Regions from separate parts of the Virgibacillus ainsalahensis genome, predicted to be linked through region 1. Evidence: a T-box and tRNA genes for the amino acid it is inferred to sense, from the RefSeq annotation. Region 1 holds a T-box; the other holds one or more tRNA genes.
What was found. The T-box of region 1 lies ahead of tyrS (tyrosine--tRNA ligase). A T-box ahead of a tRNA ligase gene usually reads a tRNA of that ligase, here a tRNA-Tyr.
Positions count from the first base shown of each region.

Region 1 (15,199 bases):
AATACGGAATACAAGAATTTTAAATGCCGGATCATCTTTAAATGGATAAATTAAAACAGACACGATATTTACTTTTCGTTGACCAAAGATTGCAGCCACCTCTGGAAGGATGCCAGGCCTGTGTGGTACTTTAACTTCGATATGTGAGCTTTGTACGTTGGTTCCGGTTAACTGGATTAATGTATGAAGCATATCCTTTTCTGTAACGATGCCAACAAGTCTATTATTTTTAGCTACAGGCAGGGCAGCAAATTCTTCATCATAAAATATACTGGCAATTTCCTCAACAAAGTCCATTGGGTGTACCGTTACAACGGGGTGGCTCATGATTGACTGAATTTCATTTTGTAATTCAATTTTATCTGCATTTCTGTAAAAAACAGAAGGACTCGCATCACGTACATCACGGTCAGACACAATGCCAATTACTGCCTTTGCTTCATCAACAATTGGGATATGTCTTATTTTGTTTGTTTGCAGCAATTCCAATGCTTTTGCAATAGAAGCAGTAGGTGGCAGCGTTATAACTTCTGTTTTCATGATTTCCTCGACCAGCATCTAGAATCCCTCCCTCATGTTCCGATATTGGTGACGCTGGAGAAATCGCAGTTTATCAAAATCTTTCATGGATGTTTCGGGCACATTTTTTCCTATCCGTACCATCAGACAATTTGCCGGATGAGAAATAATTTCGGGATCATCTGTTGTAGAAGGTATCAATCCACCAGCTGCCATCATTTTTTCCATCATTTTCCGATAATCCCAGATACTTAGCCTTGTTCCATCCAAATCCCAATGCCAATAGTATTCCGTTGATATCACGATATAATTTTCCATGTAATCATCCATCATCGAAACCTTTAATAACCTCGATGCTACACCAGTGCCACGAAATCTGGGAATTACTTCCACAGCTCCTAATTCAATAAGATCTTCCATGTTAAATTGTGACCATCTTTCCATTGGATCTGGATGTAAATAGGTGACATATCCAATAATTGTATCATCTGTTCGTGCGACGATAATTCTCCCTTCCGGAAAATCGGCAATACTTAGTAGTGCTTCAAATTGTTTATTAGCCGGACGAAATGCTGTTAATTGTTCATGGAATTGATATGGTTTTAAATCTTCTGCTTCTAGTGGACCTTCAATCGTAACTGTATCTTTGGAAGTATCATGTATTATAGAATGAAAGGTCTTCATATGCTTCATCATTTCACCACCTGTTTGAAATCACAATAATAATACGCTTTCACTTTTATTATACCTTATTATGGCTATAATTTTTAGTAATTTGCGAAAAAATAATGAGGACAAAAGAAGGAGCCCTTTGTACATAAACGGGCTCCTTCAAAAAAGAATTCATATGATTACAAGCAATGTTTAGTTTTCTAATCTGAGCTATTGTTATCATCGCTGCTTTCATCGTTTTCTTCATTATTTCCATCGTTATTTTCTTCTTCGTTTTCCTCATCATTATTACTGTTGTTATCTTCACTATTATTACTTTCATTGTTTGCTTCTTCATCTGTAGGATTACTGTTATCCTCATTATTTTCTTCTGTGTTATTCTCATTGCTGTCTTGTTCATCATCTGGAGTATCGCCTTCTGGTTCCTCCGGTTCACCGACAATAACTTGACTTGAGGCGGAAGATTCCAAGCCAAAGTAATCAACAGCTTTTACATGATAAACAGCGTTATTATTATCTATAGAGTAGCTTGTACCTGTAGTGTCGCCAACCAGACTGAAATCATTTTCCGGTCCCGACGCTTTGAATATTCGATAACCGACAACATCTGAATTGCTTGACTGATTCCAGGTTAAGTTGCCTCCTGATACATTTAAGGAAGCAGGAGGGGATGGGGGATTACCATCATTTTCAATCGTTCCTCCACTGCTTGAGCCAGGTGCTCCAATTTTTTCCCACAAGTCTCTATTTGTATTCGGATAAAGCTGTGTAATGCTGTTAAGCCTATCATAGCCTTTTCTTGCCAGGAATTCCGGGTTAAATGTCAGGCCATTACTATCGGCGAATTCACTAGGTGTATTTGATCCTGGAGATACTGCTTGCCCGTCTACAATTAGATTGTTTCCCCGTATTAAACTATCATCTGATTCCGTTGGTACAAAGTTTGCATTAAACAGATCGGTTTTTACTAAACCAGCCTGTTCACAAAGATCTGATGGAAGCATTCCTGATATTGCACAGTAACTGCGTGAGACTATTCCCTCCGGTTGTTGGAAGGGGGATGACGGTGTAACTAATTCCGGGTTCACCTCTGCCGCATTATTGATCAATTGAGCCCAAAATCGCTGAACTCTGTGACTATGTCCCTGTGGATCAGATGAGCGGTATAATGAATCCTCAAACCGATAGCCCATCCATGTACCAAATGTTACGTTTGGATTTGTGCCAACAAACCAGACATCTTTCCAATTTTGTGCCGTACCTGATTTTCCTGCCCAATCAACACCAGGATTCGCTAATTGTGTATTAACATAAGTTCCTGTACCTTTGTCCATAACATCCCGCATCATGTCGACAGTTAAATAGGCTGTCTGCGGAGAGAATACCTCTACAGGTTCACTTTCCTCTTCATAAATGGTCTCTCCATCTTCGGTAGTTATTTTTTCAATCATATAAGCATCGGCAAATTTACCATTGTTCCCGAAAGTTGCAAATGCATTCACGTTTTCCTCGACGGTAATACCATTTGTAGTACCCCCTATGGAAAGAGATGGATTTGCGTATTCATTTTCACCTAGGCTGGTAATCCCCATTTTTTCAAGATATTTTTCCACCGGATTTCCGGCCATTATTTGTTCGTATATTCTGGCTGTGGAATTATTATAGGAATTATATAAAGCTTTCCGCGCAGGTACGAGACCATAGTGGGTACCACTGTAATTGTTGGGATTATAGCCACTCGCTGTCGGTAAATTCGCATCCAGGACAGGAGTGCCGGGCTGAATCGCGCCTACTTCCATCGCTGGGCCATAGACGAGTAAAGGTTTCATTGTACTGCCGTTGGATCTAGGTGCATTTAGTGCATAGTTCACCTGATCTTCATCTGTATATTCACGGCCACCTACGAAACTAATAATTCTGCCTGTATTGTTTTCTATTAAAATAGCACCTGCTTCAACCTGCTGATTGATTTCCTGTTTTCCATCCGCAAATTCAACAGTTGTTACCGTGTCAGGACCAAAGTTTTCAAAGTTTTTCGTAACCTGCTTCATTGCATCATAGATTTCCTTATCGATGGTAGAGTGAATCTGATAGCCTTTATTTCTCAGGTCACGGTCAGCGCTCATTTCATACTCTTCCTTTAATTCTGCATCATTATTAAGATCTTCTGCGGTATAGCCATCCGCTTCGGCAAGTACTTTGGTAAGTTTCTCCTTTGCTTCTTCCTGCAATGCATATGTCAAGTAAGGATATGTTTCGATTGGTGATTGATAGTCTTCTCTGAAATCCGCAACAATGTCATAACTGCTTGCTTCATCATATTCTTCCTGTGTAATATACTCGGAATCAAGCATCCGGTCCAGTACACTTTGCATCCGGTTTAATCCGGGCTGTAATCCTTCTTCTTCCTTCACACCACCTGTATTGGTAAATGGTGTGTAGGAAGACGGGCTTTGTGGCAATCCGGCCAGGTAGGCAGCCTGAGGAAGATTTACCTCATCTGCATCAAGACCAAATATTCCCTGTGCAGCGGTTTGTATACCAGCAATATTTCTTCCGGATACATCGCGACCATAAGGGACAATATTTAAATAGGCTTCCAATATTTCATCTTTCTCAAAAAAGCGTTCCAACCGTAATGCTAATAAAATTTCTTTTGCTTTTCGTTCAAAAGAAACTTCATTTGTCAGAACCTGATTTTTAATAAGTTGCTGGGTTAATGTACTACCACCTGTTTGAACAGAGGCATTTGTGACTTCCTGTACCATTGCACGAAAAATTGCTTTCGGTACAATCCCTTCATGCACTTCGAAATACTCATCCTCTGTAGCGATAACTGCATCAATGAGCACATCAGCCACATTTTCGAGTTCCGTTTCCTCCCGGTGAATATCTGAACGAATATCACCGAAGTATTGCTCTCCAGCAAAATATAATTTGGATGTTTCACTATAGTCGTAAATGTCTGCTTCCATGTCTTCATAGCTTCTTACAGGCTCGTCTTTGACAAGCGAAGCGAAATATCCTGCTCCAATACCACCGGCGAAAAATAATCCGATAAAACCAATAACAAGAAAAAATAAAATAATATTCCAAAAAACATCATACGTAATGCGTGATGAACGTTGGATTTTTCCATCCTTCCATAATTCCTGCACTTTCTGTTTATATTTATAAAAAATTTCTTTTATGTCCATCGAAAAACCTCCCAAAATTCATTTCAATTATAGCATAAGAGGAATTTGGGTAGTAGAAAAAATAAATAGATATTGCTTTATTTTTAGGAATATGGTAAGAATATATATAATATAAATTTTACGCAGAAGGAACGCAGTAGCTTTGCAGATCCCTATAAAAGAGAGCCGGCGGACGGTGTAAGCCGGTATACATTTGCCTTAGCGAATTACATTCTGGAGTATTTTCTATGGATAAGTGAAGAATTGGAGCATTTTCATTTCTTTAATTATCTTTTATTAGAAACGGTGGAGACATCGTTAACAATCCCAAGTGGCAATTAATTTGCAACAAGGGTGGTACCGCGTGTTTATCTCGTCCCTTTTTGAGGAACGGGATTTTTTTATGCAAAAAATCAGATGGAGTGTGAATGATATGGATATATTACAGGATTTAGAAACTCGTGGGTTAATACATCAAGTGACGGATAGGGAAGGTTTAAAGAAGCATTTGATAGATAATCAGGTCACTTTATATATTGGTTTTGATCCAACGGCGGACAGTCTGCATATCGGGCATCTGCTGCCTATCACCATGTTAAAGAGATTTCAAAAAGCAGGCCATAAACCAATTGCTTTAGTAGGTGGAGGAACAGGTATGATTGGTGATCCGAGCGGTCGTACGAGTGAACGCTCCTTAAATGAAGAAGCTGTTGTTCATGCATACAGTGAAAAAATCAGGCAGCAAATTGATCGGTTGCTCGATTTTGATCAGGGAGAAAATCCCGTTCTTTCCAGAAATAATCATGACTGGCTTGCCAGCATGACGATCATTGATTTTCTGCGAGATGCAGGGAAGCATTTTGGAATTAATTATATGCTGGCAAAGGAATCTGTATCTGCACGGATTGAACAGGGGATTACCTTTACAGAATTCAGCTATATGATTCTGCAATCCCTGGATTTTCTAAAATTATATGAACAGGAAAATTGTACTTTACAACTTGGCGGCAGTGACCAGTGGGGGAATATAACAGCAGGGATGGAATTGATCCGCCGTTCAAGAGGAGATGACGATCAAGAAATCAAGGTTTATGGTCTTACTGTCCCATTGATTACCAAGGCAGATGGAACTAAATTTGGGAAAACAGCAGGCGGAGCGATTTGGCTGGATCCTGAGAAAACGACACCATATGAATTTTACCAATTCTGGATCAATACAGATGACCGTGATGTCATAAAATTCCTCCGCTACTTTACATTTATATCTGAAGAAGAAGTGGCACAATTGGAAGATGAAGTTAAATCGAAACCGGAAGAACGAACTGCCCAGAAACGTCTGGCTGAAGAAATGACCAGGGACGTACACAGTCAGGAAGCATTGAATCAAGCTCAAAAAATTTCAGCCTCGCTTTTCAGTGGAAATCTGAAAGAGTTGTCAGCTCCAGAGATTAAGCAGGGATTCAAGGGTGTACCAACCCATCAAGTGGTCAAAGAAGAACGGGGACTTATTGAACTGTTGGTGGACGCAGAGATTTCCTCTTCCAAAAGACAGGCAAGGGAAGATATTAAAAATGGGGCTATTTATATAAATGGTGAGCGTACGAAGGAATTGGATTATTCCTTAACACAAGAAGACCGGATTGAAGATCAGTTCACTGTCATCCGTCGTGGGAAGAAAAAATACTTCCTTATCAGCTATCAGTAAAATAAAGAAGTGGATGCAGCCTGTTGAAAAGGAGCGCATCCACTGAATGAAATTTACTGACAAAGTAGTGATATACTGCCAGTTTTTATACATTCTTAACTGCCAAAAAAACCCTCAGAATCTTATTAATAAGATTCTGAGGGTTTTAATTACTGTATTATACGAAACGATTTTATTAACGAGAGTAGAACTCAACGATAAGTGCTTCGTTAATCTCAGCTGGAAGTTCGGAACGCTCTGGGTAACGAGAGTAAGTTCCTTCCATTTTATCTGCATCAAATGTTACATATTCAGGAACAAAGTTGTTTACTTCCAAAGCCTCTTTAATGATATCGAGGTTTTTGGATTTTTCACGTAAACCGATAGTTTGACCTGGTTTTACACTGTAGGATGGGATATCAACGCGTCCACCATCAACTAAAACATGACCATGGTTTACAAGCTGACGTGATTGTCTGCGTGTACGCGCAAGTCCTAAGCGGTATACAAGGTTATCAAGGCGGGAATCAAGTAGAATCATGAAGTTTTCACCATGGATACCTTTCATATTACCAGCTTTGTTAAACAATGTGCGGAATTGACGTTCATTTAATCCGTACATGTAACGAAGTTTTTGTTTCTCTTGCAGCTGCAGGCCATATTCAGAGATTTTCTTGCGTTGGTTTGGTCCATGCTGACCAGGAGCGTAAGGGCGTTTATCTAATTCCTTACCAGTTCCAGTTAATGAAATGCCGAGACGACGTGATTTTTTCCATACTGATCCAGTATAGCGAGCCATAAGACATTTCCTCCTTTATTATTTTATTTGCATAAAATAAGAGAGCGTGTTCCATTCCGCCTGACCATTATGTTTTCATGTACCATCGCTCCAGCAGCTGAGAGTTACACGATACACCTTAAATAGAATAAGGAACAAAATGGCTACAAACGTCGGTACACATAGGCTACCTTTATTATTTTACACAAAGAATAGTATATAGGGAATAAGGTAAGAAGTCAACAAAAGATTTTATATAAGACTATTTATTGGAATTTAAGTAGGAAAAATGAAGTTATAATAGAATAGAAATATAAGGTTTAAAAAAGGAACCAGTGGCCGAATAATTAGCCACTGGCTTTTAATTGCAGGGAAGAAATCAATGTGCGGCTAAGAGCATACCGCCACCATCTATAATGAAAACAATTAATTTAACCAGAAGACTGTCTATACGCTTGGGACTGCGATTACTCGTCCCATCGAAAACATTTGGGACGAGTAATCGCAGTCCCATCGAAAAGACTTGGCAAAAGTCAGGTTTTTTAAAGAGTTAATTGCTTTTCCAGTATCTGTACAAACTTTTCAAGATATTCCTCGTCTGTTTCATCAAACCGGTTTATGGTCGGACTGTCGATATCAAGCACCCCGTAAACAAATCCGTCTACCTTTATCGGAACAACAATTTCAGATTTGCTCGCACTGTCACAGGCGATATGTCCAGGGAATTGATTAACATCGGCTACACGCTGTGTCCGGCGTTCTTTAACTGCGGTTCCGCATACACCTTTATCGTAGTCAATGTGGACACAGGCGGGAAGCCCTTGAAAAGGTCCAAGGATGAGTTCGTCATTTTTCCATATGTAAAAACCAACCCAATTTATTTCATTCAAAAATTGATTCAATAAAGCGGAGGTATTGGAAAGGATTGCAATCGAATCTTTTTCATCTTCTACTAAAGCCGTTAACTGCTTTAATAAAAGCTCATAATCCTTTACTTTTTTTTCTGGATACGCTGTGGCTTGAAACATATACATTTTCCTTTCATAATTAATGCTTGTGCCAAGATCAAACAAATATTGACAGCAGCAGTATTATTTGTCGATATTAACTTGCAGGATTATCAGCCGATTTGTCGTAAAAGACATATAAGGAGTTGAATGGAAATGAAAAGAAATCCCTCACAAAAAAAGGTCATTGACGCTGCATCTTCCTTGTTTTTTCAAAAAGGGTTCAGTGGTACTTCTGTAAGAGATATAGCAGAAAAAGCATCTGTAAATGTTTCACTGATCAGTTACTATTTTAAAAGTAAACAAGGCCTGCTAGAGTATGCAGTAACACAATATTATGAAGCATATTTAACTACAATGGAAGAATCTCTGGATCAATCCGAATCATTACCTGCATTAGATAGATTAAAACAATTAATTTCTGCTATTATACAATACAAACAAAGTAATCATCAATTCTCTTGTTTTATTCACCGGGAACTTTCCCTTGATTCCGTATTTGTAAGGGAGATGGCTGTTACCTATCTAGCAAAGGAAAATTATTTTATCAGCAGTACATTCTTTGCTGCACTCAAAAGAAATGACAGGAAAAAAAATGAATTTGACCAGCAATTTTTATTAATGCAGCTTAAGGGTATGTTGATAACACCTTATGTACTGCAGCGCGAATGGAAGGATCATGTAATTGGAGCATATTCCCATAATATTTTTGAAAAAAAATACGTAAATAGCATTCATCAATGGCTTGATTTTATCGTTATCCAGAATGGAGTGGCTACGCAAAATAATGTTCCTCATTCGTAAATCCATAAAAATATTGACGAAATGTCAATTTTTTTGTATTTCTTTAGCCAAATATGCTGGTAACATGGTATCATAGTTACTATATAATTTTATAGAAGTTAATTTTTTAAATACTTGTTCTTCAAGAGGCTTTCGCACATCCAACCTCTTATATGGGAATTAGTTAGGAGGCGCAATATATATGGGATACATGATTGGAATTATACTAGCAATAATCGCACTTATAATTACGGGACTTATTTTAAGAAAACGGGTATATGATGTCGTCGATAAATATGAATCTTGGAAAATGGACATTATGGACAGAAATATTGCGGGACAGCTTGGGCGTATTAAAAAGCTCAATTTATCTGGCGAAACCCAGGAAAAGTTTGAAAGTTGGAAAGAGCGATGGGAATATATTTTGACTAAAGAATTGCCGGATATTGAAGAACATTTATTTGATGCGGAAGAAGCGGCAGATCGCTACCGTTTCTCAAAAGCAAAAAAGACGTTGAATGAAGTTGAACAGATATTGCAAACCATAGAGAAAAAGATCGAGGTTTTGCTCAAGGAAGTCGATGAACTGGTCGAATCGGAAGAATCAAGTCGTAAAGAAATTGAGGAAATTGAACCAGAGGTAAAAGTATTACGTAAAAAAATTTCACAAAATCGCTATCAATACGGTAAAGCAGAAGCTTATTTTGAATCAGAAATTGACCGGTTAGATGATCAACTTGTTACATATAACCAATTAGTGGATTCAGGAGATTATTTGGAAGCAAAACAGATAGCAGATCAGCTTCGGATTGAATCGGAAAATCTCCAGGCACAGATTGACATATTTCCTGAACTATATAAAAAGTGTAAGCAGGACTTACCTGCCCAGTTGGAGGATCTAATCTCAGGACTAAATGAGATGAAGGCTGGTGGTTATCATATCGATTCACTTGAATTAGAGAAAGAGATCTATACATATCAGGAACGACTTTTAAATAGTGTTCGTGCATTGGAGAGCGGTGATACTTCCGGTATAGAAGAAGTAATTACGGATATCGAGGATAGAATCAAAGAGATATATGATCTTTTGGAAGAAGAAGCAATAGCCAAAAATTATTTGGAAACAAAGATGCCAAGTTATGAGAACTCATTAAATGAATTAAATACCACATTCCTTGATACGAAAGAAGAAGTGGAGCAATTAAGGCAAGCTTATCATGTTGAAGATAGTGATATGGAAAAATATCTGGCAATAGAAAAAACAATTGCTTCATTAAAAAATCAATTGGATGAAATATGGTACGATATGCAAAATACAGAAGCAGCTCATACCGCCTTAAGAAAAAAGGTAGAAGATGGGTTCAACCAAATTGAATCATTGCAGGAAAAGCATGATGAATTTAAAATACGGATTCATAATTTAAGGAAAGATGAACTGGAAGCCAAAGAAAAATTAGTAGAAATCCGTGACCAGCTTTATGACATAAGACGAAAGCTGAAAAAGAGTAATATACCTGGAGTACCGACTTTTATATGGAATTTGATGGAAACTGCATCAGCTAAAAATGAACTAGTTATTAAAGCACTGGAACAACAGCCACTTGATATGGCAAAAGTTCAGGCAGCATTATATGAGTCCAAACTAGCTGTTGATCATGCACTGGAACAGACAGAGTTAGTACTTGAGCAAGCCTATCTAACGGAACAAGTCATTCAATATGCGAACAGATATCGCAGTCAATACCCAATTTTGGCAGGCAAATTAGTGGAGGCGGAGCGCCTGTTCCGGTCATATGAATATGAATTAGCTTTGGAACAAGCTGCTAAAGCAGTGGAAGAAATTGAACCGGGAGCTCTAAAAAGAATTGAAGCAAACGAAGCTGTGGGTAGTTAATTAAAAGCAAATAAAGGATGAAAGGCTGTCATTAGGAAAAGGATATTAGATATATCCCAATCTGAAGTCAGCCTTCCCTTTTGTCTAAAGGAGTATATCAACATGATTTATTTAGATAATAGTGCAACAACAAAGCCGGATGTGTCCGTGTTGAAAAGTTTTGAACAAGTATCCACCAAGTTTTTTGCGAACCCTTCCTCCATCCATCAGCTTGGAGGAACAACAGAGCAGCTTTTAACGAAAGCAAAAAAACAAGCTGCAGATATACTGAAGGTTTCTCCAAACGAAATTGTTTTTACATCTGGTGGTACTGAAGGTAATAATACGGCAATTAAAGGGATCGCCCTGGAGCATATGGGCAGGGGGAAACACATTATTACTTCAAGCATTGAGCATCCTTCTGTAGAGGAGGCATGCAGAAGTCTGGAATTACTCGGGTTTGAAATAACCTATTTACCAGTTGATCAAAATGGTGTAGTATCAGCAGCGGAATTAGAAAAGGCAATAAAAGATGATACGATTTTAATCAGTCTGATGCATGTAAACAATGAAATTGGTTCCGTTCAGCCTATCGAAGAAATCGGCAAAATAGCGAGTCGTTATCCGAAACTGTTTTTCCATGTTGATGATGTACAGGGGCTCGGAAAAGTACCATTGGATATAAAAAATAGCGGTATTGATTTATGTACATTCTCAGGACATAAAATTCATGGACTGAAAGGCACAGGAATCCTGTATGTCAATAATCGAATAAAGCTATTTCCATTATTGCACGGAGGAGATCAGGAACAGGGAATCCGTTCTGGAACAGAAAATGTTGCAGGAGCGGTCGCAATGGTGAAAGCACTGCGTTTAATTAAAGAACGTGAAAAAAACGAAGGAAATAATTTAAACGAAATGAAGGAATACCTTCTTAAAGAATTAAGTGCTATGGACGGAGTGAAGGTGAATACATCTGACCATGGGGCACCGCACCTTGTTAATTTTTCTGTGCCTGGAGTGAAACCCGAAGTTATCATTCATATGTTAGGGAAAGAGAATATTTATATATCAACAAAATCGGCATGCTCCTCAAGACAAAAGGATGAGAGTAAAATCCTCGCTGCCTGTGGGTTTGAAAAAGACCGTGCCACATCTGCACTTCGCGTAAGTTTATCTTATGAGAATACAAAAGACGAAATGGAAACATTTTTGAAGATCCTTGAAAATTCAATCCATCAATTTAAAGAAGTACTGGAGTAGATAATTATGCAATATGATCATATTTTAATTCGTTATGGAGAAATGGCATTAAAAGGTAAAAACATAAAAAAATTCATCACAAGGCTACAGGAAAATATTCAACACAAACTTAAACAATTTCCTCATGCAAAAGTGAAACGGACACAAGGGAGAATGTTTGTTTTATTGAATGGACATGATCCAGAACCAATCGTTGAAAAGTGTAAAAATATATTTGGTATCCAGAGTCTCAGTCTTGCTATAAAAGTAGATAATGAAGTGGATGCAATCAAGAGCGGGGCATTATATGCACTAAAACACGGAGAAAATGTAGAAAAATTTAAAGTTACTGTCAAACGCATTAACAAAGAATTTCCGGTGCGCTCCCAGGATATGAATCAGTTATTGGGAAAACATTTATTAACAAATACACAAGGCTATACGGTAGATGTCCATAAACCAGATTTGGAGATAAAAGTTGAAGTGCGACTGGAAGCAACTTATATTACATCTGTTGTTATTCCAGGTCTTGGAGGACTTCCTGTCGGGACATCAGGGAAGTCATTATTGCTCCTCTCTGGTGGGATTGATAGTCCAGTTGCTGGATATTTGGCAATGAAGCGTGGTGTTCAAATAGAAGCCATCCATTTTCATTCACCCCCATTTACAAGCGAGAGAGCAAAACAGAAAGTGCTTGATTTGGCTGAACAAATGACCAAATACGGCCATTCCATTAATGTGCATATTGTTCCATTTACGAAGCTTCAGCAGGAAATTTTCCGGGAAATGCCTGATGGCTATGCAATGACAATAATGCGCCGTATGATGATGCGAATCAGTGAAAGAGTTTGTGAAAATCAATCGATTCTTTCGATGACAACAGGGGAAAATCTTGGACAGGTGGCCAGCCAGACAATGGAAAGTATGCATACGATTAATGAGGTCACGAATTATCCGATCATCCGCCCGCTAATTGCTATGGATAAACAGGAAATCATAAAAATTTCACGTGACATTAACACATATGAGACTTCTATTCTCCCTTTTGAGGACTGCTGTACAATCTTTGTTCCTAAATCACCAAAAACAAAGCCAAGACGTGATAAAACAAACCAATTTGAAGCAAACAGGGATTTCACGGCATTAATTGAAGAAGCAGTTAATGGTATTGAAGTAGTGAAAGTAACAGATCAAAAAGCTGATCGCTCTGAATTTGGAGATCTATTATAACGTATACTTCAGTCACTGGAGATTCTGCTGCAAGGAGTCTTCGGGATAATTGGAAAAATTATACGTAATCTAACAACAACTACCAGTTTTTATGATGCATGGATTCCTTTCTTGTGACACATTATAAGTGTACCAAGGAGGTGAACTAACATGGCAAATAACAATAATTCCAATCAATTAGTAGTGCCTGGTGTTCAACAAGCATTGGACCAAATGAAAACTGAGATTGCTCAGGAATTTGGTGTTCAACTTGGGGCTGATTCAACTTCTCGTTCCAACGGTTCTGTTGGTGGGGAAATCACAAAACGTCTTGTTCAAATGGCTGAACAACAATTTGGCGGTCAACAATAATTAAAATTCAATAAATAATGGCAAAAGGGCTATCCTCATTGAGGATAGCCCTTGATATTTGTGAAAAGTAAACGGAAAATGCTTTGCAGATAAAAATGTTTAAAACTTTCTTATTACGCGAAGCATAGCCTAAGCTAAGTTTTCTAAAGAAATGTTCGTTTTACCCGATTCCAATACGAATTATTTTTTAATTTTACCGTTTTAATAACTTTTTCGCTTAATTCTACGGTAAGATCTTTAATATTTTGAATCGGATATGCCTCATTATCCAATCCGATTATTGGATAATCATTTCCATCCTGAATAATTTTCAGCACCAGCTTGCGGTCCTTGCTTAATACAAAAGAAGAACCGAGCGTACGGTACCGATTATTATTTAATGATGCGAGCTCGGAGACTTGAAAACTTTGAATTAGTGGGTCAATTACGGCACCATTCGTTGATTTATTGTAACCGGTGCTACCTGTTGGTGTGGCAACAACCATGCCATCACCCCGAAATGTTTCAAAATGCATATCATCAATAAATACATCTATTGAGATTGTTCTGATAATCGCAGAACTAATACTCAGTTCGTTTAAGCAAAGAAAAGAATTATCGTTGTTCACTTGCACACGAATCATCGGAAATCGGCGAACTTCCAATTCTTCATGTAATAAGGAATGCAACATTTCCTTGAAATTGTCCAAATTAAAATCACAATATAACCCAGATTCATCCGAATAGGTAATTCCAGTGTACAGACAATCCTGACGAAACCCTGTGTTTCTGACAGCCTGCAGAAATGCTCCATCTCCGCCAATACTGACAATTATATTGGCATCCTCATCGTTGTCTACGATAGAAAAACCATTTTCAATAGCCACCTCTGACAATATTTTCAGCTCATCCTCAATGCCTTTATCCGTATGGTAGTAAAAAAATATTTTATTTCGAATTGCCACGTGATTACCTCCAATTATACTAAGGCTATTTTTATTCTAGCACTACATGGATTAATATCCCAATAAAACCTGATTAAAAAGTGAAAATTGCAGCAGAATAAGAAAATGATTAAAAGGGAGGTTGTAGCTATGCTGTGGCTTTTACTTATGATAATTTTCATCATTTTAATGGTTATTTTTTCAAGAATAAGTATTACATTCAACTATACATATACCCCTGAGGAGCATTCTACTGTAATTGCTATTTCTATGTTTGGTATCCGTCTGTTCAAGAAGGAGGTAAATAGGCGGAATGAATGTATGGATATTAATAAAGGATTGGAGGAAATGAATGTTGGATCTTTTCAAGGGAGATTACGTGATATTCTTCAAAAGGTAAAAGAATCGATGCAGGTTACAGATAACTTATTAAAAAATATACGGGTTCACCAATTGAAATGGATAACAAAAGGAGGGACTGGGGAGGCAGGTTCAACTGGCGTAGCAACTGGAGCAATTTGGGGTTTAAAAGGGTTATTGACTGGATTTGTTGCAGAGAAAAGCATGTTGAAATGTAAACCGGATATTCAAGTTACTCCTTTATTCCAGCATGAAACGCTAATGACAACATTTGATTGCATGATATCTCTAAGATTAGGTAAAGCTATGTACGCGCTTATCAAAGTGATACGAATCTTTTCCATAAAAAATAAAGCATATGCATAAAATAAAAGGAGGATCACAATGGAAGAACATCCGATTCAAGGATTAATGACAACTGCAATGGAAAATTTAAAAGACATGATTGAAGTAAACACCATTATAGGAGATCCGGTTAAATCTCCAGATGGAAGTGTGATCATTCCTGTTTCCAAACTGGGTTTTGGATTTGCTGCTGGTGGAAGTGAGTTTAGTGCCGGCAGTTCCCAACAGGAATCAGATGCCACCCTTCCTTTTGGGG
Region 1 covers NZ_AP043943.1:2,209,803-2,225,001, reverse strand. The annotation lists gene ACZ427_RS10845 (acetoin utilization AcuB family protein) at 1-558, opposite strand, end outside; gene ACZ427_RS10840 (GNAT family N-acetyltransferase) at 559-1,212, opposite strand; gene ACZ427_RS10835 (transglycosylase domain-containing protein) at 1,392-4,388, opposite strand; T-box leader at 4,503-4,751, shown strand; gene tyrS (tyrosine--tRNA ligase) at 4,801-6,072, shown strand; gene rpsD (30S ribosomal protein S4) at 6,248-6,850, opposite strand; gene ACZ427_RS10820 (GAF domain-containing protein) at 7,372-7,857, opposite strand; gene refZ (forespore capture DNA-binding protein RefZ) at 7,993-8,640, shown strand; gene ezrA (septation ring formation regulator EzrA) at 8,822-10,513, shown strand; gene ACZ427_RS10805 (cysteine desulfurase family protein) at 10,616-11,755, shown strand; gene thiI (tRNA uracil 4-sulfurtransferase ThiI) at 11,762-12,964, shown strand; gene ACZ427_RS10795 (small, acid-soluble spore protein, alpha/beta type) at 13,115-13,315, shown strand; gene ACZ427_RS10790 (NAD kinase) at 13,459-14,259, opposite strand; gene ACZ427_RS10785 (DUF2953 domain-containing protein) at 14,389-14,964, shown strand; gene ytfJ (GerW family sporulation protein) at 14,983-15,199, shown strand, end outside.

Region 2 (15,199 bases), 470 kb from region 1:
TCACAATAAACCCTTCCCTTGTATCAACGGTATAGAAAGACAAATCCATTGGTTTAATGAAAGGACCGCTCCGCTAATACTTTTTAAACTACTTTTCATCACTTCCCCGATATCGCTTATATGGTAGTGGGTTCCATGTTCGATATTGTAATTCTTCAGAGCGTAGTGCGGATGGAATATCACCTGAGGTTTTCCGTGCTACTTTTAATTCGTGCTCTGCTTCTTCTTTATCTTGGTACATAAATTCATCCGATGCTTTATCTGGTGCTTTATTGACTTTTTCCTCCAAATACTCAATAACCATTTCTTGTTGTTTATGGATAGATTCACGAGCATTTGCAATCCACTCTGCTTGTGTAGATCGCAGGGTATCCGTGACATAACTAAATTCCTCAAAAATTTCTTTATAAATTCGATCTGCATTTGAACGGACATCCATCATAACTGTCTCTAAATCTTCAATCGTCAGTTCTTCCACATCTAATGGTTTTTTTCGCTTTGGCCCGCCCAATCTGGATGTATTTAAATAATATGGGAAAAGACTTTTTATTGTTTTTCCAACTGGTGACACAGCCTGATTGTTTGCATCAACACCTTTTGGTTGGACACCTTGCATTGCAATTCGAGCTGATTCCGGTCGAACAATTTCCTTTGGAGGTAATACCCCATATCGCAACAATTCCCTAATACCTGTCCCAGAAATATTAATTCTATACCGCTCATCATGTGGACAAGTCTGATCTGTTGCCGGATTATCACATCGAATACAATAAAATACTTCATGGAACAATCGTATATCAATCCCTAATTCGTCCGCTGTAAATTTATCAAAAATGGAATGGCTGGCATATTTATCATAAAAGTCACCAATACCCGCATGGTCTCGCCCAATAAGTGCATGGGTACAGCCATAGTTTTTCATAATCAGGGCATGGAGCACAGCTTCACGAGGACCTGCGAAAATATACGTAACCCTTAACGGTGCAAGAACGGTTCTTTCTTTCGGATAATAAGTATCCAAAACACTGCGGTAAGATAGCATCCGAAACTCATGTCTTGTGTATTCACGTTTCGCCATCTCAACAAGAGGCTGAACAAATAAACCATCCATTTCCTCCAATGCATTTCTATGAATATACTCATGACCTCGGTGCAAAGGGTTGGCACCTGTTATAAATCCCCCAACAGAATTAAATTTCTTTTCCTCATAAAACAGTTTCCATGTATCTTTCGGTTCCATTCGAATATTCTCAAATGGACCCCAATGAACCCTCCGAAGCAATTGAACAGGTCCCCCTAAAGCAGTATCACCCATCCTCCGATAAATGGAATCTACTCCTGGATGGCTGCGGTCAGTCGTGCCGAAAAGATTAGAAGCACGAAACTTTCGATCATAATGAAAGATATCATCCAATTTAAGAATAGCAACGGGCTCTTTCGTTTCATCCGCAAGTGCCACTTCATCACCAACGGATAACGTTTGAATCATTTGCTTGTTCCGATCACCAATTGGCGCAAAACTCAGTGGAACTGGCCATACAACGCCATTTTTTAATCGCCCTTCCGTAAGAACTGATTTGTAATCCTCTTCAACCATAAAACCTTCATTAGGAGACAATACACCTGTAGCTATCATTTCAAGTGTAATAACAGCTTCCAAATCTACCATAATCATTGGCAACTGCTTCGCTCTCTCCATTGCTTCATTCCGTTCTTTACCGGTAAGAACACGATTAACTAATTTTCCACCATGTGGCTGTTGTGGGTAGCTTGCAAATTTCTTTTCATCTAATACAAATGTATCTTTACTCATCAGCTCTCCTCCTCTATTCGCTACTTAATATATGAAAACATTTTGCTAATAATTAAACTTATATTTTAGTACGCCCTTACTCATACATATGTTAAAATATTTGTTACTATAACAGTGGATTTTTTTAGTGAGCCAGGCCCCGTTTTGTTGTTTATCCAGATAATTTATGGTAAAGATAAAGAAAATGAACGAGATTAGCGTCTTATTTTATAATTGAGAAATAATAAAATCATGCAGCTAGCAGTTCGACAAAAAAGAGATGCTGGAGGTAGAACAATGGAAGAATCCATTTCATTAAGTGCTTTAAAAGCTTTGGTTGATAGGAAAATGAAGAAGAAAATCCTCGTAAAAGTAATGTGGAATGACAATGAAAAGATAACGTTGTTTATTACACCAAATATGAAAATTAACTCCTTTATTTATGACGAAAAGGAAGGATATTTGTTTTACGATAATGAAGGAAAGCTTGTTGAATATGAAATCCCATGTATCCTGTCAGAAGATGAATTGGTAAACGGTAAAGTGATTCTGAAAGGGGCAAAAGATCGAAAGTTCATGATAAACAATCACCCTTTAGCGAACGAAGATATTACATTTTTAAGAGAATATCGTTCGCAGTAATTTACACCGATTCAACGGTCATCTTCTCCCATTACATCAACACAAATATAAGGATTGGACGCCCAGTATCACCCTCTTCCTAGTTTTTCCATTCATAGATTTATCTTTGTCTTCCCATAATAAATATGACGAAAGATAAGGAGGAATTTTCATGGGAGAAATTAGCCAATTTAAAGGTGGAGAAAAAGCTCCGAATAACGGAATTTATATTGAGGTTGGCGAGTCTGGAAGTGGTGTAGACGATCCACATCAGATAGAGCTGAAAGCTGGGGATAAGTTCCCGGAAACATCAAACAACGACCGTGTTTGGAAAAACAAACGCAGCCTGTCTCGCCCCAGCCCTCAAAATAGCAGACATACGACCTAAAAAAAAGTAAAGGAGCTGAGATTCAAGCTCCTTTACTTTTTTACAGGGACTGCCAAACAAAAGGACAATTCACCACATTGGCAAATTGTCCTTCATTTAATATTGATACCTACAGCGAAACTGTCCGCCTCAATTAGATGGAATTTATTGTTTCTTTAATTGGATTTGATCCGGTTACTACCTGAAATTCTTTTCCAATTGTTTTCTCATTTTCTAAACTTGCAAGAATTACACTTGCTATATCCTCTCTAGGGACCTCATCTCTCTCCACTTCAGATGCTGCTTTTATTTGACCAGTTCCTTTATCGTTTGTCAGTAAGCCTGGATGTATAATCGTATAATCCAAATCGGTTGATTTCAACCATTCATCCGCATAATGTTTTGCTATAACATATGGAGCAAAGGAAGAAGAAGCATCCTGAATTGCTTCACGGGTCGTATCAAACGAACTAATCATAATAAACCGCTTCACACCTGCAACTTTAGCTGCTTCGATTGTTTTTACAGCACCATCCAAATCAATCATAATGGTTTTGTCTTTCCCTGTGTGTCCACCAGAACCGGCTGTAAATACAATCGCATCGACCCCATCAGCAGCTTTTGCAATTGCTCCAATATCGTCTTCCAGATCCGCTACAACGGATTCTGCACCTAAGTTTTCAAAAAAGGAAGCTTGCTCTTGTTTACGAATCATCGCCTTTGCTTCCAGACTATCACTATCCTGTATAAATGAAACAAGATGTTTTCCAATTTGCCCATTTGCCCCAACAACAAGAACTTTCATTACCTCCACCCTTTCTAATTAAATAAAATAGAACTACTATCATCAAAAAATAAAATGCTGTAAAGAATCTCTTATCTAAATGTTAACAAATGTGTAGAAAAATACAAAGACAACCACCACATCGGCACAATAAACAATGATATTGGGAGAAACACCACCCCACTCCGACTAGCACGAAGAGAAGTGAAACATCTATACATGTCATTCACCACTTTGTCGTTTGTAAGTAGTAGAAGGCTTCTGATTTTTCGGCAATTAAGAAAGCATAAAACTTTCTTACTGCATAAGTGCAACTAAGACTTCACCATAAAAGCTCGGGGAAAGCCTAGTTTTCTCAGTTCGGTTTGGAAAATTTTAATAAGAGGACCGATGATAAAAGCAGAAATAACCGTTCCTTCACGTATCCCGTAAATAGTTCCGAACGCCCCAAATGAAATGATAGCGGCAAGACAAACTAAACTCACATCAAAATATATTTTTACCGTCCCGAACTTTTTCGATGTTTTGATTGCAAAAGCTTTTACAATACCTTCTGTAGGATTATTTACTACCTTTGCCTTCAATTGTAATACTGTACTGAATGCAATTACCACACAGCCCATTACAACCATAATCAATTGTGTGAAATAATAGGATTTAGGAACAGATAAAACAATATAGGACCAGAAATCAATAGCAAGTCCTAAAATGGGGCCGACTGCTAATTGTAAATACTGTATTTTTGGAAAACCCCTGCCCAATAGTATCATTTGCATCAAAACAAAAAGAAAATTAACTAACATCGTTAACATCCCAAAACTAATAGGAAGGAACAAACTAAGAATATACGACGGACTTATAATTGCAGTCGTTCCAAGATGTGCCAAAGTAACCAGACTGATGCCCAACCCCATGATAATAAGACTCAGTAAAAACAATCCATAGGCTTTTATTGTGTTTTTATTAAACAATGACATGCACTTCCCTCTATAAACATGCTGGAAATGAAATAATTTCATGCTCCTTTCTTCAGTCTAAGAATACATCCTTTTCGGCAAAGTGTCTTATTAATGAAACAGATAAATTCTCAATTTCGGAAATAAAAAACAGGAAGGATTACTTCCAGCTAGATAGGGTCATTCTTCACCGCATAGGAAAATGATGGTTAGTTGTGTTGATGTGATCTGCTGCTTTAGATTCTTAGGTTCTGCTTCAGCCGTTTGATTAGTATTAAGGAAAGAGAAAAATAGTAATTTTCTAGGGTGTGGAAAAAGTTAAGACAACAGTATTCTACGTTTGATTTCTCACTTAAAATTCTTTAAAGTAATAGAAGTAGATAATAAATTTTCAAAAAATGAGGAGGAATGTATATGAGCAATAAGATAAGACTAGGAATCGTTGGTTACGGTAACCTTGGAAAAGGTGCAGTAAAAGCTATTAAAGAGACCTCTGACCTGGAATTAGTAGCCGTTTTCACTAGAAGAGATCCAAAGAGCCTGAATCTTGATGAAGCTGGTGTAAAAGCTGTACATATTGATGATGCAAATAATTACCAAAATGATATTGATGTGATGTTACTTTGTGGCGGATCAGCAACAGACTTACCTGAACAAACCCCATATTTCGCAAGCATGTTCAACACTGTAGACAGTTACGACACGCACGCAAAAATCCCTGAATTCTATCAATCCGTAGATAAAGTAGCAGCCAAACATAATAAAACAGCTGTTATCTCCGTAGGCTGGGATCCAGGTTTATTCTCAATTAATCGTGTAATGTCTGAGGCAATTTTACCTAATGGTTCAAACTATACGTTTTGGGGAGAAGGACTCAGCCAGGGACACTCTGATGCAGTAAGAAGAGTAGATGGCGTTAAGAATGGTGTACAATATACGATTCCATCGGAGCCGGCAATGGAAAAAGTGCGCAGTGGTATAAATCCGGAATTATCAACATCTGAAAAACATCGTCGCGTTTGCTATATCGTAGCAGAAGATGGAGCGGACAAATCAGCAATTGAAAATGAAATCAAGACAATGCCAAATTACTTTGCTGATTATGACACAGAAGTGAATTTCATTACAGAAGAAGAATTAAAACAAAACCACTCCAAAGCAAAACACGGCGGATTTGTTATTCAAGGCGGAAATACAGGTGATGACAATAAGCAGATTTACGAGTTTTCACTTAAATTAGACAGTAACCCTGAATTTACTGCAAGTGTATTAGTCGCATATGCAAGAGCAGCACACAGATTAAGTCAGGAAAAACAATTTGGTGCTAAAACGGTTTACGATATTGCACCAGGTCATATTTCACCACGTTCACCGGAGGAACTGAGAAAAAATTATTTATAAAATAATTGTGTTTATTGGCAACTCCCTTTTTGATGAAGGGAGTTGCTTTTGTTACGGTTTCAATGATTCAATCATAATATTTTATGACGCTAGTTTTGAAATATAAACAGGTACCTTACCCTAAAAATTCATTCCTACATCTTGCGAAATGGACGATTAATGGATAATATTTCTATAAGCTGCTTGTTTAACTCTGGGATAGATGTCTGGAAGCCTTGCCGATGCCATTCAATCAAAATACCCAGGATGGCATTTGTCTGATAGCTTATGAGATAATCTATTTTTATTTCAGGCTCTATTTCCAAGAATTCACTTACAGATTCTTTCATAAATGAACGAACTGTATCAAATAGTAAATAATAGTACATCATCGGAATTTTTTCATCAAAAATAATCTGATAAAAATCCTGGTATTTCTTTACATGATGGAATATTTTAATCATATCTGCTTCGATATTCGAAACATTGAAGTTTGTCTTATAATAAGGTTCCTCATAGGATAGTCGTAAATCTTCAACAATTACCTCCAAGTAATGTTTAAACACTCCATGAACGTCTTCATAATGCAGATAAAACGTGCCACGGTTAATTCGTGCCAAGCGACATAGTTCAGCAATTGTAATAGCCTCCAGGGACTTCGATTTTAGCAAGGTTAATAAAGCATGACGTAAACTTTCCTGTGTTTTTATAATCCGCAGATCCTGTTTCAAATTATTTCACTCCATTATTGAACACTTTAATAAATTATTGTTTATTACTTAACACAATTCGGCTTTTCCGTTGTTTGTACTTATTATTCATATCTATTATAATTTTTATTGTACACATGTTCAATAAAAATTATAAACCTTTAGGAGGAAAAGAAATTGAAATTAAAAAACAAAGTAGCTATTGTCACCGGTGCCGCTTCAGGTATGGGTAAAGCGATTGCAGAATTGTATGCTAAGGAAGGTGCAAAAGTTATTGTTGCAGACCTTAATTCAGAGGGTGCCGAGGCAGTAGCTAAAGAAATCACAGAAAATAATGGTGTCGCTAGGGCTATTCAGGTAAATATTGCAAACCAAAAAGACATTGATAACATGATTGATACAGCCGTAAACGAATACGGAACTGTGGATATTCTTGTGAATAATGCTGGTATTATGGATGGATTTGAACCTGTTGGAGATATTCTTGATGAACGCTGGGACTTAATCTTTGATGTTAATACAAAAGGCGTTATGCGGGCAATGCGCAAAGTACTGCCAATTTTCCTGGAAAAAGAAAATGGAGTAATCGTTAATACTGCTTCAACTGGTGGATTAAGCGGGGCTCATGCAGGTGCAGCATATGGAGCATCAAAACATGCAGTCATCGGTCTGACGAAAAATACTGGTTATATGTATGCACAAAAAGGTATCCGTTGTAATGCCATTGCTCCAGGGGGTGTAGCAACAAATATTGCCTCCTCCATGAATAATGTTAGTGAATTTGGTATGGAACGCACAAAGGCAGTACAGGCAGTGATGCCAAGAGTCGGACAAGCAGAGGAAATTGCACAGGTAGCACTATTCTTAGCATCTGATGAATCAAGTTTTGTAAACGGAACAGTCGTAACTGCAGATGGTGGGTGGACTGCTGCGTTTTAAATATAATTCAGCAACTTTAGTCCTCAAAACAAAAAATCCTCGTAGGCTTAATAGAACGAGGATTTTTTCATAAACGCTTCGCTGCTGTTTTCCTTCAATAGGTTTTAATTTAGAGGAGGTTTACTGCAGCTTGCTTCATTCTGCATATTCAACCTTGCCTAATTTTCCCTCACCACTGTACCCGAAAAATGATCATGTGGAAACACTGTTCCATTTTGTTCCTCAAATGCCTTGGGATTTTTCAAGAAATCGAAACTGCTTACTGTATCTCGATAAGCCATACGTTTAATAATCTGACTGGATGTTAATTCAAAGCCCTCCTTATTCTCAAGGACCAATCCCATCTTTTTGTAACCAATGGTTTGTCTATTACGACATAATTGTGCGTATTCCAGTGACCACATGACAATTGTCGGTGTGATCAATGCATGAACCACTTCATTTTTCACTTTTTTACGCAGAAAGTATTCAACAACAACCGTAGCTACACTTGAAATAGCAAAATCAATAAAATACGCTTTTGTACGTTTTTTCGTAATAGGCTTCATTACGGAATTTCCTCCTATCTTTTCTTTGTATATAACCATACGAAAATAAATAAGGATAAGTTTCATGTTTTTATTTAGTAATGATGAAATTCTGGATAGTATAGAACCGCCTTCCTCTGATTATAATCAAAAGAAAACATTCAATCATGAATTTTATTCATGTTTGAATCCGATTTATATTTTAAAAGTCTTACTGTATACTATCAATTAGTATAATGACCATAAAATCTATCTCATAGAAATGGATACTTGTCTATATAAAGGGTCTCCCCCTCTTCAGCCCTGCTTCTTATCTTATAGATGTAGAAGGATTACAACTAGAATATTAAATAGTATCATTATGTTATAAAGGAGGATACATATAATGGCTAATACATTCTTAGCAACAGTTGAACCATATATCCTGAGCGACGATAAATTGCTACGTAATTTCACGCTGCATACACTCAATAATTCTCAATTGGGAACAGAGCAAACTTTTTTCTGTGCCCTACAAGCATTGGACAAGCTAGAACCTCATCCAATGATTAATCCGATTATTCCTTATACAAAGCACATGCCTGTAACAGAAAATGTGTTAAAAGAGGTAATTATACGCCTAAATGAAAAAGATGATAACTCTCATTGGTATTCGATGATTATCTCACACTGTGACAATGATCTGCTTGCAAAGTATCAAAGTGAACTTTCTCCATTCGTCAATAAAGAGGCAATAGAAACAATTGTAAGCTTACGTTCGATGGATACGGAACAGTTATACTTGGAAGTCGCTGATATTATGAATTCATTAGAAGATGGTGCATTTAATCAACCCCTCTTCAACTTCGGTAAAAGAATTTTTAAAGAATTGATCAATCGAGGAGAATATGACCAACCAAATTTTTGGGAGATTGAAGCAGCTATAAAGGAAGATTGGGACAAGGAGTTTATTTCCTTTAATGGCATTTATAATGTTTACCTTGCTGGTGAGCAAAAAGTAACTTCCTTGATTCCTCAACTTACGGAATTACTTTCACGGGCGGAAGAAGACTTTTTGTTGGAAGAGGTCACTGACGCCCTAATTAAGATTGGTACACCTGAAGTAATTCCAGCAGTTGAGAAATATGTTACAAATGAAGATACGTCTTTATTCGCGATTGATGTGTTAGAAAATATTAAACATCCTGCCGCTGAAGAAATGCTACTACGTCTCTTTGATCAGACAACCAATAAAAGTTTGAAAACGCAACTTGCAGAAGCATTATGTCGCCAACTATCAACAAAAGCTATTCCAAAGGTGGCAGCACTTATAGAGGAAGGCTACGATGAGACATTACTTGATTTAAAGGAGCCACTCTATGCGAATTGTGTCATTAATGGCATTGGTCACCCAAAACTGGAGGAGTGGAAAAAAGAACTAGTAGAAAAAGATGCTTATTGGGAAGAACAACAGAAAGAAAGAGCTAGACAAGACGCTAAACGTGCGAAGATTGGACGAAATGATCCTTGCCCTTGTGGTAGTGGGAAGAAATTTAAAAAGTGCTGTGGAAAGTGATTAAAATTGAAATATATGAACTCTTTTGGGAGTTGCCTAGCCTTTCTTTTTATAGAAAGGCTTTTTAATCTTTTACACACTGCTTTCACTTTAGGTAGGAGAAGTCCAGACTTGTCCCTTATGTTTCGGCTAATGCAAAACATGATATACTCTCACTAACAAAAAGATTGAATAACGCACCTTTTTCCCTGTAATAATCCAACCAATTTTCTACTTTGATGACAATCGATGGAAAGCGATCTTTCACTCGTTCTAAATTCAATAATAATCGTTATGTACGATCTGAATAAGGTAGGATTTGAAATCATTTTATACAAGAAAATTGAGAATTTACATCGTTTCATTTTAAAAGATATTCATGATGAATATGAAGAAGTTTATCGAGACCAGCAAGTATTTATTTCTGTTGATATACCTACGGAGAAATGGAAAAACTAATGAACTGGTATAAACAAGAAACAGTTACTCGTGGCGCGATGGTACATGCAATATTTATAGGTATTCACCCTTTGGAGCCTTTTATCCCAAAAATAAAAAAACAAAAACATTGATGTGTCAACATTTGTGAGTGTTCTATCGTTTTTATCTAAAGATACCGGTGCACCGAACACAACGTTATACACACATTATAGTAATAGATAGTTCTTCAATATTAGCAACTATTATTATTCTTGTTTTTATGAAATAGTGGGACGATTATTGCTTCTTTCGAAAAACGTGGGAAGCAGAGAATCCCCTGAATCCCCTGCTTCCGTGATATCATATACTTTTTACTTAGAAAAACCTCTATTGTTATTTGGTCCTGGGAGTGGTCCTTCAAAGTTTGGGTATCCTGGAAATACATTCCCATATTTCGATAAATAAAATTTGTTATTCATGTTATTTATTTTCCAACCTCCTTTTAAATGTTTTCAACGCTAGATATGCAAAACTTTCTCTTAACGGCACACATAGTGGGACAAAGAGACAATTCTACTATCACTCTAGTAGTCAATGAATCCTAACAACAAGAAAAAACGTCAACTGAAATGGTTCATGGGAACATTCCTTGTCCCCATGAACTGTCCGCGCATTTTGTGAATAGGCTAATATTGGAGGTGTGTTATGTTGCCAAATTATACAACAAAATGTTTACCCGGATTAACGATTTACACTGTTAAAGAAGGAGAAAATATCTATCAAATTGTCCAACAGTTTCGGATTCCTCTTCAATCCATTCAAGCAGCAAATCCCATGACTAATTTACAAGAATTATCTACTGGAGATACAATATGCCTTCCAATGCAACAAAATTTCCCAGGCTGTTCCAACGGACAAATATACTTCATCCAGGATGGAGATTCCTACTACCGACTATCCCAATACTTTTTTATACCTTTGGAGCAATTGATGCAAGCCAACCCAAATACAGACCCTAGTAATCTACAAATTGGGCAGGCAATCTGCATACCAACTACATCTTCTTTTTCTTATTGTCCTGATTCAACCCCTTATCAGATTAAGCAGGGGGATAGTTTTTATGAACTTGCTAGTAAATTTAACCTCTCCCTTTCAACCGTTTTACAGGCAAATCCTAATGTGAACCCTAATCAGTTGGTGATTGGGCAAATGGTATGTTTACCAATTCAGTGGAAGCTTTTCTTTGAACAATATCACCATGTAGCTTTTATGTATCCTAACACATGGGAGAGAGTTACGAATTTACCAATAAGATATGAGGGGCGATCGGGTTACTTTGAGGTGTCCAGCATTAGTGCTACCCTACCATCAAATCCAACTGATAGTGCTTCATTAGATGAAGTCTGTCAGAGCCTTGTATCAGAAGGTGATTATGGAGAAAGTCCTACGAAAGAGAGAATCAATGTTGATGGGCAAGCAGCTTGTTTGATCTATCCATCAGAAGGTCAAAAACAAAATAGGGCATCCTTAATTATGAAGTATCCCAAACCTTATGTCATTGGTTCCCTCAAGCACTATCTTGTCATTCATGCAGATACGAGCCATATAAGAGGAATAACTAGCACTGTCAAACTATTAAATGTGGAAAAGGATAGGAACCTGACAACGGAGCAAGCAGAATTTCTAGTTAGAAGGGCTCTGGGATTGATAGGTAATACGAATATATACGTTACCTATGATCGAAATCTCAATAATAAATATTTAATTCACGTATATGAAATTGTCGGCAATCATACAGCAACGAGAGGATGGTACCTAGTCAACCCACATACAGGTGAAATTAGAGAATATGTGTAGGTGAGGAAGTGGGAACAAAATCCATGGTGAGAGGCGCGCCCTGGACCACTTTTTACCGACAAATCCGGCTGCTTTTAAAATGCTTAAGTTCGGACAGAAAGGAATACCATCCTGTTCACTCTGTTGGGTCCCCGCTTATCCTCCTTTGTTCACCTCATAGTCTTAAGTAGCATATAAAAAGAGACAGGAATTTATTCATCCTGTCTCATCTCTTACGATAATATTATAATACTTTATTCGTGTATAATACTGATACCGGTGGCCGGGATCGAACCGGCACTCCCAGAGGGAACATGATTTTGAGTCATGCGCGTCTGCCAATTCCGCCACACCGGCATGTGTTGGAGGCGGTAACCGGATTTGAACCGGTGATAAAGGTTTTGCAGACCTCTGCCTTACCACTTGGCTATACCGCCTTATGAATAATATCATGGAGCGGAAGACGGGATTCGAACCCGCGACCCCCACCTTGGCAAGGTGGTGTTCTACCACTGAACTACTTCCGCAAGTGGCTGGGCTACCAGGATTCGAACCTGGGATACACGGGATCAAAACCCGATGCCTTACCGCTTGGCTATAGCCCAATTATTAATATGGGGCGACCGATGGGGATCGAACCCATGTATGCCGGAGCCACAATCCGGTGCGTTAACCACTTCGCCACGACCGCCATAATAAAAATGGCAGGGGTAGTAGGAATCGAACCCACATCAAAGGTTTTGGAGACCTTCGTTTTACCATTAAACTATACCCCTACGTTATTAATATTTAAATGAAATGGTGGAGGGGGGCAGATTCGAACTGCCGAACCCTGAGGGAGCGGATTTACAGTCCGCCGCGTTTAGCCACTTCGCTACCCCTCCATATTTATTATTTACAAATGAAAAGTGGTGGCTCGGGACGGAATCGAACCGCCGACACAGGGATTTTCAGTCCCTTGCTCTACCGACTGAGCTACCGAGCCGTATATTTTATGTAATGGCGGTCCGGACGGGACTCGAACCCGCGACCTCCTGCGTGACAGGCAGGCATTCTAACCAACTGAACTACCGGACCATTAAAATATTTGGTTGCGGGGGCAGGATTTGAACCTACGACCTCTGGGTTATGAGCCCAACGAGCTACCAGACTGCTCCACCCCGCGGTATGAGATAATAATATTGATTTGTTCCATTCACTTTATAAGCTGTCATCTTAAGAAAATGGTGGAGGATGCAGGGCTCGAACCTGCGACCCCCTGCTTGTAAGGCAGGTGCTCTCCCAGCTGAGCTAATCCTCCGACACATAGGATAGTACGGCTTATGTATTATGACTCCTTGTTACAAACTAACATGGATTCAAAATTGTAAATTATAAAAGTTGGTGACCCGTACGGGATTCGAACCCGTGTTACCGCCGTGAAAGGGCGGTGTCTTAACCACTTGACCAACGGGCCAATATAATATATGAATAGTGGCGGAGAGCGAGGGATTCGAACCCTCGAGGCCGCGATAACGGCCTACACGATTTCCAATCGTGCTCCTTCGGCCAACTCGGACAGCTCTCCATGGCTCCACAGGCAGGATTCGAACCTGCGACCGATCGGTTAACAGCCGATAGCTCTACCACTGAGCTACTGTGGAATAATCCAAATCAGAATAGCATGCAAATGAACCAATTAAAGCTTGTCTTATTGCAATTATTCAGAGCAGCTTCATTCACCGTATAATTTCATCAACATTTTTTTAAACTGCTAACAATCACGGTGTATGGAAATTTGGTTTGCCTGGCGGCGTCCTACTCTTGCAGGGACAATGTCCCAACTACCATCGGCGCTGGAGAGCTTAACTTCTGTGTTCGGCATGGGAACAGGTGTGACCTCTCCGCTCTTGCTACCAGACATTCCTCAAAACAAGGACAAGATATATTATATGCATTTTTAAATAAAAATGCAAGGGTTTTTTTGATTTATACCCTAAAAACTAAATAAGAGTTAAAACAACGGACATCGTAAAGAAGTTAGTTAAGTCCTCGATCGATTAGTATTCGTCAGCTGCACATGTCACCATGCTTCCACCTCGAACCTATCAACCTCATCGTCTCTGAGGGATCTTACTCACTCGAAGTGATGGGAAGTCTCATCTTGAGGGGGGCTTCATGCTTAGATGCTTTCAGCACTTATCCTTGCCACACGTAGCTACCCAGCCATGCTCCTGGCGGAACAACTGGTACACCAGCGGTGTGTCCATCCCGGTCCTCTCGTACTAAGGACAGCTCCTCTCAAACTTCCAACGCCCACGACGGATAGGGACCGAACTGTCTCACGACGTTCTGAACCCAGCTCGCGTACCGCTTTAATGGGCGAACAGCCCAACCCTTGGGACCGACTACAGCCCCAGGATGCGATGAGCCGACATCGAGGTGCCAAACCTCCCCGTCGATGTGAACTCTTGGGGGAGATAAGCCTGTTATCCCCGGGGTAGCTTTTATCCGTTGAGCGATGGCCCTTCCATGCGGAACCACCGGATCACTAAGCCCGACTTTCGTCCCTGCTCGACTTGTAGGTCTCGCAGTCAAGCTCCCTTCTGCCTTTGCACTCTGCGAATGATTTCCAACCATTCTGAGGGAACCTTTGGGCGCCTCCGTTACCTTTTGGGAGGCGACCGCCCCAGTCAAACTGCCCGCCTGAAACTGTCTCCGAACCGGTTCACGGTCCTGGGTTAGAAAGTTCATACAGCCAGGGTGGTATCCCACGGGTGCCTCCACGTAAGCTAGCGCTCACGCTTCTCAGGCTCCCACCTATCCTGTACAAGCTGCACAAACATTCAATATCAGGCTACAGTAAAGCTCCACGGGGTCTTTCCGTCCTGTCGCGGGTAATGTGCATCTTCACACATCGTATAATTTCACCGGGTCTCTCGTTGAGACAGTGCCCAAGTCGTTGCACCTTTCGTGCGGGTCGGAACTTACCCGACAAGGAATTTCGCTACCTTAGGACCGTTATAGTTACGGCCGCCGTTTACTGGGGCTTCGGTTCTACGCTTCGCACGTAAGTGCTAACGCTTCCCCTTAACCTTCCAGCACCGGGCAGGTGTCAGCCCCTATACTTCGCCTTTCGGCTTCGCAGAGACCTGTGTTTTTGCTAAACAGTCGCTTGGGCCTATTCACTGCGGCTCACTCACAAGTGAGCACCCCTTCTCCCGAAGTTACGGGGTCATTTTGCCGAGTTCCTTAACGAGAGTTCTCCCGCTCACCTTAGGATTCTCTCCTCGCCTACCTGTGTCGGTTTGCGGTACGGGCACCTATGATCTAACTAGAGGCTTTTCTTGGCAG
Region 2 covers NZ_AP043943.1:2,676,308-2,691,506, forward strand. The annotation lists gene ACZ427_RS13085 (sulfate adenylyltransferase) at 89-1,813, opposite strand; gene ACZ427_RS13090 (hypothetical protein) at 2,090-2,434, shown strand; gene ACZ427_RS13095 (YjzC family protein) at 2,586-2,801, shown strand; gene ACZ427_RS13100 (SDR family oxidoreductase) at 2,935-3,585, opposite strand; gene ACZ427_RS13105 (YczE/YyaS/YitT family protein) at 3,879-4,541, opposite strand; gene ACZ427_RS13110 (diaminopimelate dehydrogenase) at 4,935-5,921, shown strand; gene ACZ427_RS13115 (TetR/AcrR family transcriptional regulator) at 6,056-6,631, opposite strand; gene ACZ427_RS13120 (SDR family oxidoreductase) at 6,788-7,549, shown strand; gene ACZ427_RS13125 (RDD family protein) at 7,708-8,097, opposite strand; gene ACZ427_RS13130 (SEC-C metal-binding domain-containing protein) at 8,462-9,631, shown strand; gene ACZ427_RS13135 (hypothetical protein) at 9,905-10,069, shown strand; gene ACZ427_RS13140 (LysM peptidoglycan-binding domain-containing protein) at 10,736-11,887, shown strand; tRNA gene ACZ427_RS13145 (tRNA-Leu) at 12,141-12,223, opposite strand; tRNA gene ACZ427_RS13150 (tRNA-Cys) at 12,230-12,303, opposite strand; tRNA gene ACZ427_RS13155 (tRNA-Gly) at 12,319-12,393, opposite strand; tRNA gene ACZ427_RS13160 (tRNA-Gln) at 12,397-12,471, opposite strand; tRNA gene ACZ427_RS13165 (tRNA-His) at 12,482-12,557, opposite strand; tRNA gene ACZ427_RS13170 (tRNA-Trp) at 12,569-12,642, opposite strand; tRNA gene ACZ427_RS13175 (tRNA-Tyr) at 12,666-12,750, opposite strand; tRNA gene ACZ427_RS13180 (tRNA-Phe) at 12,776-12,851, opposite strand; tRNA gene ACZ427_RS13185 (tRNA-Asp) at 12,867-12,943, opposite strand; tRNA gene ACZ427_RS13190 (tRNA-Met) at 12,955-13,031, opposite strand; tRNA gene ACZ427_RS13195 (tRNA-Val) at 13,091-13,166, opposite strand; tRNA gene ACZ427_RS13200 (tRNA-Glu) at 13,248-13,322, opposite strand; tRNA gene ACZ427_RS13205 (tRNA-Ser) at 13,341-13,433, opposite strand; tRNA gene ACZ427_RS13210 (tRNA-Asn) at 13,435-13,509, opposite strand; rRNA gene rrf (5S ribosomal RNA) at 13,651-13,766, opposite strand; rRNA gene ACZ427_RS13220 (23S ribosomal RNA) at 13,886-15,199, opposite strand, start outside.
Region 2: it encodes a tRNA-Tyr, which carries the amino acid that the T-box ahead of tyrS (tyrosine--tRNA ligase) is inferred to sense. The anticodon was not compared.